3 regions of the Bacillus sp. NPDC094077 genome follow, and region 1 is predicted to be linked to each of the others. Evidence: riboswitches for the same ligand, from Rfam matches in the RefSeq annotation. Region 1 holds a riboswitch; each other region holds the start of a gene.

Region 1 (3,160 bases):
GTTAATAGCAACAATTAGATGTTTGAAAATTAAATAGACTTACCTCATCTACTCTCAAAGGTAGAGGCCGCGATAGGAAAGAGTAAGCTATGGGAGATTTAGTGGAATCTGTGATCATAGGTTGAAAGGGACTATTGCCGAAATATAAGAATGACCACCTTATTCATATATTGGGACTGCATTGAATAAATGTAGTACTGTCATAAGATTTATTTTATGGAGAGCTATTTGGAGATGTTGATGCGGTTTCTTATTTGAGAAGATAACAACTCGTTTATTTTTTCAATATATATTTTTCCTAATAAGAAACGCGTGTGAACATTGTTCCGCGCGTTTTTTGTCTATCTAAAAGCGTGCTGCAATGAATAGAAGATTGGGGTTATGAGTTTTAGAGGAAATAAGGGAGGAATTCAAATGTATTTACACGGCACAAGCCGAATCAATGGGCAAGGACACTTAGAAATTGGAGGGTGCGATACGACGCAGCTCGCAAAACAATACGGAACACCACTTTATGTATACGATGAAGAGTCTATTCGAGGGAAATGTCGTGCGTTTCATCGTGCTTTTAAAGAAAGTGGTTTCTCTTATCAAGTAGCATATGCAAGCAAGGCGTTCTTGTGCATGGAGATGTGCCGAGTAGCTTGTGAAGAGAATATGTCATTAGATGTCGTTTCTGGAGGAGAGTTATATACAGCACTCCAAGCAGGATTTCCAGCATCGCGTATTCATTTTCATGGAAATAATAAAACAGAAGAAGAGATAGTGATGGCTCTTCAGGCAAATATCGGTTGTTTTGTAGTAGATAATTTCTTTGAACTAGAAGTTTTACATGATTTAGCAGTAGAACATGGGAAATTTGTGAACATATTAATCCGTGTTACGCCTGGAGTAGAGGCACACACACACGAATATATAACAACAGGCCAAGAGGATTCGAAATTTGGATTTGGTGTTTCAAATGGTCAAGCAATGCAAGCGATTGAGCTAGCATTACAAAAGTCAAATTATAATGTGTTAGGAATTCATTCACATATCGGATCACAAATATTTGAAACAGCTGGTTTTGTTCGAGCAATTGAAGTTCTTCGCCAATTTTTAGAAGAGGTGAGAGAACAAACAAACTATGTAGTAAAAGTGTTGAATGTGGGCGGCGGATTTGGTATACGTTATACGGAGTCGGATACACCATTAACACTTGAAACGTATGTTCATGCCGTAACAAGTACGATAAGAGAACAGTTTACACAATGCGAATATCCGCTTCCAGAAATATGGATTGAACCAGGTCGTAGTATTGTAGGTGATGCCGGAACAACACTTTATACAGTCGGATCGGTGAAAGATATTCCTGGCATTCGGAAATATGTTTCAGTGGATGGTGGAATGACAGATAATTTAAGGCCGGCTCTATACGGAGCTCGTTATGAGGCAATGTTGGCGAATCGAGGAAATGATGGAAATGAGGAGCTCGTTTCAATTGCAGGAAAATGTTGTGAGAGTGGAGATATGTTGATTTGGGATATTCATCTACCGAAAGTTGCTTCTTCTGATTTACTAGCAATTTCTTGCACTGGGGCATATGGGTACTCGATGGCGAATAATTATAATCGTATTTGTAGACCAGCCGTCGTCTTTGCAAAAGGCGGAGCATCACAAATTGTTGTAGAACGCGAAACGTATGAAAATATTATTGGAAACGATCGCATACGTATTAAAGAGCTTGCTTAAATGTGAAAAAGGAGTTGTTCGGATGGGCAATTCCTTTTTTATAAAATAAAATAATTAAAATATATCGGAAAACTAGGATTGAAAAAAATCAGAATTGTGATAAAATACAAATACAAAGCTTATCAAGAGAAGCGGAGGGAACTGGCCCTACGAAGCTCGGCAACCTGCTTATAAAAAGCAAGGTGCTAAATCCAGCAAAATGGAATCCATTTTGAAAGATAAGGTAAAATATATTACCGAACAGTCTTTTCGAAATGGGAAAGATTTTTTTTATGAATAAAAAAGGGGGGCTGTTCGCGTGAGCGTACGGGAACATTTTGATGAAGTATCTGAAAAAATTCAAACGATGCTTGCTGATATGAAATATGGTTCAATTACAATTGTTGTGCAAGATGGAAAAGTCATTCAGTTAGAGAAAAGTGAAAAGGTCCGTTTAAAGTAAAAAGCGCTGACTAGAAAAACTAGAGGCGGTTTTAATCTATTTTAATAGGTTAAAGCCGTCTTTTTGCTTTTACAGGGGGAAAAGACATGTTGACTTATGAGACGTGGAAAGAAAATAGTGTTCCGTTTTCGGAAAAAGATGAAACGAAGGGCGCGCTATCAGTATTAAGTTGGGCTTACAAAGAATATAAAGATGAAATTGTGTATGCGTGTAGCTTTGGAGTGGAGGGTATGGTATTACTCCATCTTATAAACCAAGTAAATCCATCTGCTAAAGTTGTATTTTTAGATACAAATGTTCATTTTCAAGAAACGTACGAATTGATTAAAAAAGTACGTGAGCGATTTCCTTCATTAAATATTATAGAAAAACAACCAGAACTTACACTTGATGAACAAGCGAAGTTGCATGGTGAGAAACTATGGGAAAGCAATCCAAATCTCTGCTGTAAGATTAGGAAAATTTTGCCTTTGGAAAAATCACTTGCAGCAGAAAAAGCGTGGATATCGGGATTAAGAAGGGAACAATCAGAAACGCGTAAGCATACAAAGTTTATAAATCAAGATCATCGTTTTCAATCTATTAAAGTTTGTCCGCTTATCCATTGGACGTGGAAAGAAGTGTGGCGATATGTATACAAACATAACTTGCCGTATAACCCACTTCATGATATTGGATATCCAAGTATTGGGTGTGAGAAATGTACGTTACCTGTAGGAGCAGGTGGTGATTCAAGAGAAGGTAGATGGGCTGGGAAAGTGAAAACCGAGTGCGGTCTTCATTACCAATAAGATGAATCTTGAAATAAAGCTAAGAGGGGATATAGAAAATGACTATAATAAACGAATTAATAAACCGTGTAGATGAGACATACGACGTATCACAAATTGAAAAAGAAATTAAACTAGACAACATTGCGTTAAGCGATTTAGAACTGCTAGCGACAGGGGGATATAGTCCGCTTACTGGTTTTTTAGGAAAAAAAGA
Region 2 (3,160 bases), on a different contig from region 1:
CATTAAATTCGACTGTATGTTTACACACGATTCAATTTCGAAAAGAGCAAAAGAATTATATCGTAAAAGATACAATTACAGGAGAGAAATATGAAATGCCGCCACTTTGGATTGATGCACTGGCAATGATGCGTGACGGTTTTTTATTAGGAGAAATTGAGGAGAAATTAAAAGAAGAGTATCCGGCCGAAGAAGTAAATATGTTAGCATTCACGAGGCAACTGTTAGAGCTAGAACTTGTCGGAATGGTAGATGGAGAAGAGATAACTTGTACAAAGAAGAAAGAGAAAGATTATTTAGCCTGGGTACGCCCTCGGATGGAACAATTACTTCTTAATTTAAATAAAAAATATAGAAGCAAAGGTCAGTAATGATCTTTGCTTTTTCGTTTATCCCGCATTAACGGGCAGTAAGACTCCCACCTCAAAATTCGGCGAATGCGAGGGAGTTAGGTGGGAGATCAACTGCCCGTAAACGCCCGATTGGTTCAACTAATAATCAGTGGGGGATGGACAAAACCCCCACTGATTAAAGTTTCACTTTATAAGTAGATCTTGTTTTAAAAAATAACAGCGAATGCTCTTGCGAAAGCACCATCACTATCTTTAATTTTTAAAGGTGCTGCAGAGAAAAAGAAACGTTTCGCGTTAATGGCATCTAGATTTGTTAAGTTTTCGATTAGATAAATATTATTCCCTAGTAATATGTGATGAATTGGTGATGTTTCTGTCGTTACCTCATCAGGAGAAATAAAATCTAAACCGACGGATTTTACTTTTAGTCGAACTAATTCTTTAGCTAATTCTTCGGAAAGATAAAATGCTTCTTTCTCATAAGCTTCTGTATTCCATTTATTAGATAGGTTGGAATGGAAAATGACAATATTGCCTTCTTTTATGTCGGTACCATGTAATACTTCCTTAGGTAATTTTCGCTCTTGAATATGAGTTACATCGATAAGTACAGCTTCGCCTACAAATTGATCAAGGGGTAATTGATCAATAGTGGTTGCACCTGAAATGAAATGCGCAGGAGCATCACAATGCGTACCCACATGAACGACAGAATGGAAATCTGTAACTTGATAACCTGTTTCTTCAACACTTGTAATTGCTTCTAGTTGGATTTTTGGTGTTCCGGGAAATTGAGACATATTATTTTCAAACGTTTGTGATAGATCAATTACTTTCATTTTACATACCTCCAATATATGTTTTTCAGATAATAAAAAGCCCATCCTTCATAATCAAGAAAGATGAGCTTTACATACTAGTTGAGTTTTATCTTCCAAAATGCAATGCACTCTGCAGGAATTAGCACCTATTCAGTTCTTATAAACTGAGGTTGCTGGGCTTCAAAGGGCCGGTCCCTCTGCCTCTCTTGATAAAGGTATATTCAGTTTTAAAGTCCAGAATATTTATAATATTTAAATTGTATTTCATTTCCTTTTTTTGCGCAACACAAATTAGGTATTCACCCAAATAAAGTTGCTCGCATATTGTAGCTTATGTAAATAGAATGCTGCGAAGGAGTGAGTGCAGTGACAGGAAATGTATTGAATTATTATGCTGGTGGAAATACAGCTAGGGGATTTCATAATTTATACGAAGAGAATTTAAAAGGGCTAGACAGATTATTTATTTTAAAGGGTGGTCCAGGAACAGGGAAATCTTCTTTAATTAAGGCAATGGGTCGTGAATGGGTTGAAAAAGGATATGATATTGAACTTTTGCATTGTTCTTCTGATAATAAGTCAGTTGATGGAGTGATTATCCCGAAATTAAAAGTAGGAATTGTTGATGGAACATCACCGCATGTTATTGAGCCAAAGATGCCAGGAGTTGTTGAAGAGTATATAAATTTAGGAGTTGCTTGGGACTCAGATAAATTAAGAAAGCAGAGGCTAGAAATTGAACGATTTGTTTCAGAAGCAAGCAAAGCTTTTCAAACTGCTTACGGGTGCTTTAAAGAGGCGTTAGTTATACATGATGAGTGGGAGAAAATATATATTAATAATATTGATTTTAACAAAGCAAATGAACTAACGGATCAGCTAATTCAGAAATTATTTACAGATAAAAGTGGGCAAAAATCGATTGTAAAACATCGTTTTTTAGGAGCTGCTACACCGAAAGGAGCAGTTGATTTTGTTCCTAATTTAACAGAAGGATTACCACATCGTTATTTTATAAAAGGACGCCCGGGCTCTGGAAAATCAACAATGCTCAAAAAGTTAGCGAAGGTAGCAGAAGAAAAAGGATTTGACGTTGAAGTATATCATTGCGGATTTGACCCGAATAGTCTCGATATGGTTATCGTAAGAGAATTAGGATTTGCAATTTTTGATAGTACCGCACCACATGAATATTTTCCAAGTCGCGAAGGTGATGAGATTATAGATATGTATGCTCTTATTGTTACACCGGGGACGGATGAAAAGTATGCTAAAGAAATTCGTGACGTTTCCATTCAATATAAAGCAAAAATGAATGAGGCGATGTCTTTCTTAGCAAAAGCAAAATCAGTTCGTGATAAATTAGAACGAATTTATATTACTGCTATGGATTTTTCAAAAGTGGATGTATATAAAGAGGAAATTCAAAAAGAGTTTGAACGAATTGCCGCTACTGTAATCGAAAAGAAAAAATAGGCTTTTTCAAACTGTCAGAAAATTTCTGGCAGTTATTTTAGTATGTAGTAAAATTAGTGGTATATTTGTCGAATTTCCAAGGAAATAATCAAAAAATGGGGATGGTATGAAATGAGAGAAAAAATTGAATTAGAGTTAGAAAGAATTGAAAAAGAGAATGATGTGAAAATTTTATTTGCAGTGGAATCAGGGAGTCGTGCTTGGGGATTTCCATCGAAAGATAGCGATTATGATGTTAGGTTTGTTTATATACATCCAGTAGAATGGTATTTATCAATTCATGATAAACGTGATGTAATTGAATATCCAATTAGTGATGATTTAGATATAAGCGGATGGGATATTAAAAAGGCATTGCAACTATTCGCGAAGTCAAATCCAGCTTTACTTGAGTGGATTCGATCACCAATTTTTTATTCAAAAAACTCTAATTTTCCAGAGCAGCTTCAGCAAATGAGTGAAAAGAATTTTGATCCAAAAGCAACGATATATCATTACTTACATATGGCG
Region 3 (3,160 bases), on a different contig from region 1:
TACTCGTTTTCACAGATTGAAAAACTGACCGTTTTATATCGCGAATGCCGCAAAAACGTAAAACGCCTCTCTTCATCACAATCCAATCCGCTGATCGATATAATAATGCGACGTACCATAAAGGCGAATCTAACGTATTAATAACCCACGCTTTCTTTCCGTTCAATAATCCTTTCGGTAAAGCTCCTTCATATTTATAAGCAAATCCAGCTACAAAAATACGGTCAATAAATCCTTTTAAAATAGCAGGCATCCCCCACCACCATATCGGATATATAAAGAGAAGAGTATCCGCTTCTTCCACTAATTTTCTATATCGCACTGTCTCTTCCTCATTTACTAAATCACGCCTTCTCTTCTCTTCATTAAATACAAGTACCGGATCAAATTGTTCCTTGTATAAATCAAGTACCGTAACAGAATGATTTGTTTCTTGTAATCCTTTTTGCACATGCTCTAAAATTGCCCCGTTAAAGCTTGAAGGATTAGGATGAGCGTATATAATTAGTACGTTCACTACAAAGCACCCCCTCTATAATTACAGTTTCCCCTTCTTTAACATCTTCTCTACAATTTGCACATTTTTTGAACTTTGTAACAACCGATTTAATACTGTTAGTAACTCTTCTTTTTCTAAACCTTTCAGTTTCTCTTTAACCGTACTCTCACCTGCACTTTGAATATCATAAACAACCGCCGCCATATGCTTACAAAAGTTCTCATAAGGACACTCGCAGCTACTTTCTGTAAAATCCTCGAGATCAATAATTACTTCATAGTTCCCAGCATTCCCAGTAACGAAAGCAAACACTTTATTGTCGTGTATTTCAACATCTTCTACATGTCCATCTTCATAATATTCATATCCTCTGTCAATAATGTACTTCGGAATCCATTTCGTTATATCTTTTAATAAGTAAGCGTACATAACAACACCTCTTCCTTTAATTCCCTTTTGACTTCCAAAACCCTGCATGTTATTCTATTAACTGTCAAGTAGCGAGCCTACGTGACAAAACAACTGACACCTATTCGGCGAAGGTGTCTCTTTTCGTTTGTAGCCGATAGGAAGTGCCTCTTTCAGGCACATTCAACTTTTGACACTACACACTCAACACCATTCCCTTGTATCAGGCTGCTTTAGCAGTCTTTTACACTACATACTTCAAAAAAAAGAGAGCTTAGCTCCCTTTTCTCGCCTTATAATATACCCCTTTTTCCGCAAAGAGATATTCATCATCAGCTAAAGTAATTTTCCCATCCAGTTTCAGTTCGTCTAATAGCCTCGATAAATAAAATTGATGTAACATTTTTTTCGTGAATTTTCCTTCATGATGCGAAACGATATGTTCTTGAATATCTAACAATGATATTGGCTTATCTTGTTCTATCATATATTCATAAACTGTACTGCGCAGTTTTACGTATTTTTCGAGTGTCACAGTAATCCGCAACCCCTTTCTTCTTAATATAAATTTTCGTAATCGGTTTTTTTGCAACAAAAAAACCTCTCCGATAAGAAGAAGTTACGTATATATCTTCGTCTTATCTCCCAGAACAAATATGTTCTGCTGGAATTAGCACCTGCATCGCGGTTGCTGGGTTTCATCGGGCCAGTCCCTCCACCTCTCTGGATAAGAAAATATTCACTTAAAACTTACTATACGTAATTTCACTTTAATTGTCAAACAAATATAACAAATTATATTTTTTTCTTCAATGTTCATACTATACATATATGAACATTCAAGGAGGATTATGAAATGCATCAAAACGCTCGCGGATATGTACAAGATTCTTTTCAATCATTACAAGAAGCAAAACATTGTTTAGAAGAAGCACTACAGACAGTTGAAAAAGATTTTAATCGCGCTCGTATTGAACAATCACTTTATGCTATTGAACAAGCATTGCAACGTTGTGATTACACGGTTCACATTTTAGAACAAGATTAAAAACTTCCCATCAATTGATGGGAAGTTTTTTCAAATGGCATACTTCATTATTATTGCCGTTATGATTAAAAAATATACAGAATTAGCAATTTCTAAAATCCCTACTTTTATGATAGAAATTTTTTTGCCATACAACATAATTGCTCGAATGACACTTGGTATGAAGATAAGAGAACACCACGGATTGATAGCAAATACGATTATCGTCAACACGATATGATAACCCCAAGATATAAGACGATACTTCGGATTATTTTTCTCACGAATCATCGTTTTCACATAAAACGTGCTTCCTAAAAAATATAAAAATGAAATAAGCGCAATAAATAATGCTGTTTTATCTATAAGTTTCATTGAAAAATAATAACTAATTAAACCACCTATACAAAAAACAATGATTGCACAAATGTCATTTAGTAATGCTCTTTCATTTTTTTGACGAGCGTAATATATATTTACAATAAACAATGGAATCATGATTACTACGAATAAAAGAATTCGCCATTCATATAATAAAGAAATCATCCCAAATACGAACGCAATAATAAAATAAACAATTGCAGCGTGTAAAAACTCTTTTTTTCGTCTTTGCTTTATGTACATGAGACATGGATACGTAGCTAAATAAATAAAAAACCAAGCTAAAAACAATGGAATATGATATAAAGTAGGTTTCCCAAGTACAATACTTAATAGAAATGGTATAACAAGCATAGCCCATGCCCCATGTTGCTTCGGAATAACTAACTTCATTACCTATACACCTCCCTCTTGAAAATAATTCTCACCCACTATTATACAAATAATTTCATATAATAATGGATGCATATTGAATCTATTTTTTGACAAAAAAATGCTCCTTACAATATGTAAGAAGCATGAAAGAGGCAAACGAATATGTAAGTCGCGACCCTACCTTATATGAGTATGCTTTTCTATGTCACGTTATGCTCATCTAATATGCCATATTTCTTTTTAAATCTTGTAAGAATCTTAATCCAAGAGGTACTAAATAATAATAAGAAAATAACATTCGAAATCGCATGGCTCAAATCGAAGTAAAAACTTGCGACATAGTACGAAATGACAGTTTCCCACGTTGCTTCTCGTATAAAACCGAGTAGTCCCCAGAAGTTCATAATCCAGCCAAATAAAAATCCAACGATCACTCCATACAGGAGTCTTCCCCATAGCTTTTTCATTAA

What was found. Region 1 has a riboswitch for S-adenosylmethionine ahead of ACQKNR_RS10665 (YezD family protein). Riboswitches for the same ligand answer to the same signal wherever they lie in the genome.
Region 2: it holds a riboswitch for S-adenosylmethionine, as region 1 does, so the genes downstream of both, ACQKNR_RS20585 (cyclase family protein) here and ACQKNR_RS10665 (YezD family protein) in region 1, are expected to answer to the same signal.
Region 3: it holds a riboswitch for S-adenosylmethionine, as region 1 does, so the genes downstream of both, ACQKNR_RS16565 (hypothetical protein) here and ACQKNR_RS10665 (YezD family protein) in region 1, are expected to answer to the same signal.

Annotation. Positions count from the first base shown of each region.
Region 1 covers NZ_JBNNUF010000003.1:376,041-379,200, forward strand. The annotation lists lysine riboswitch at 54-235, shown strand; gene lysA (diaminopimelate decarboxylase) at 415-1,731, shown strand; SAM riboswitch class I at 1,848-1,956, shown strand; gene ACQKNR_RS10665 (YezD family protein) at 2,030-2,173, shown strand; gene ACQKNR_RS10670 (phosphoadenylyl-sulfate reductase) at 2,260-2,964, shown strand; gene sat (sulfate adenylyltransferase) at 3,003-3,160, shown strand, end outside.
Region 2 covers NZ_JBNNUF010000009.1:140,217-143,376, reverse strand. The annotation lists gene ACQKNR_RS20590 (hypothetical protein) at 1-371, shown strand, start outside; gene ACQKNR_RS20585 (cyclase family protein) at 560-1,192, opposite strand; SAM riboswitch class I at 1,278-1,390, opposite strand; gene ACQKNR_RS20580 (PRK06851 family protein) at 1,541-2,650, shown strand; gene ACQKNR_RS20575 (nucleotidyltransferase domain-containing protein) at 2,762-3,160, shown strand, end outside.
Region 3 covers NZ_JBNNUF010000006.1:92,323-95,482, forward strand. The annotation lists gene ACQKNR_RS16555 (NAD(P)H-dependent oxidoreductase) at 1-517, opposite strand, end outside; gene ACQKNR_RS16560 (SWIM zinc finger family protein) at 539-976, opposite strand; gene ACQKNR_RS16565 (hypothetical protein) at 1,182-1,502, opposite strand; SAM riboswitch class I at 1,543-1,641, opposite strand; gene ACQKNR_RS16570 (hypothetical protein) at 1,764-1,955, shown strand; gene ACQKNR_RS16575 (YwiC-like family protein) at 1,986-2,708, opposite strand; gene ACQKNR_RS16580 (ECF transporter S component) at 2,891-3,160, opposite strand, start outside.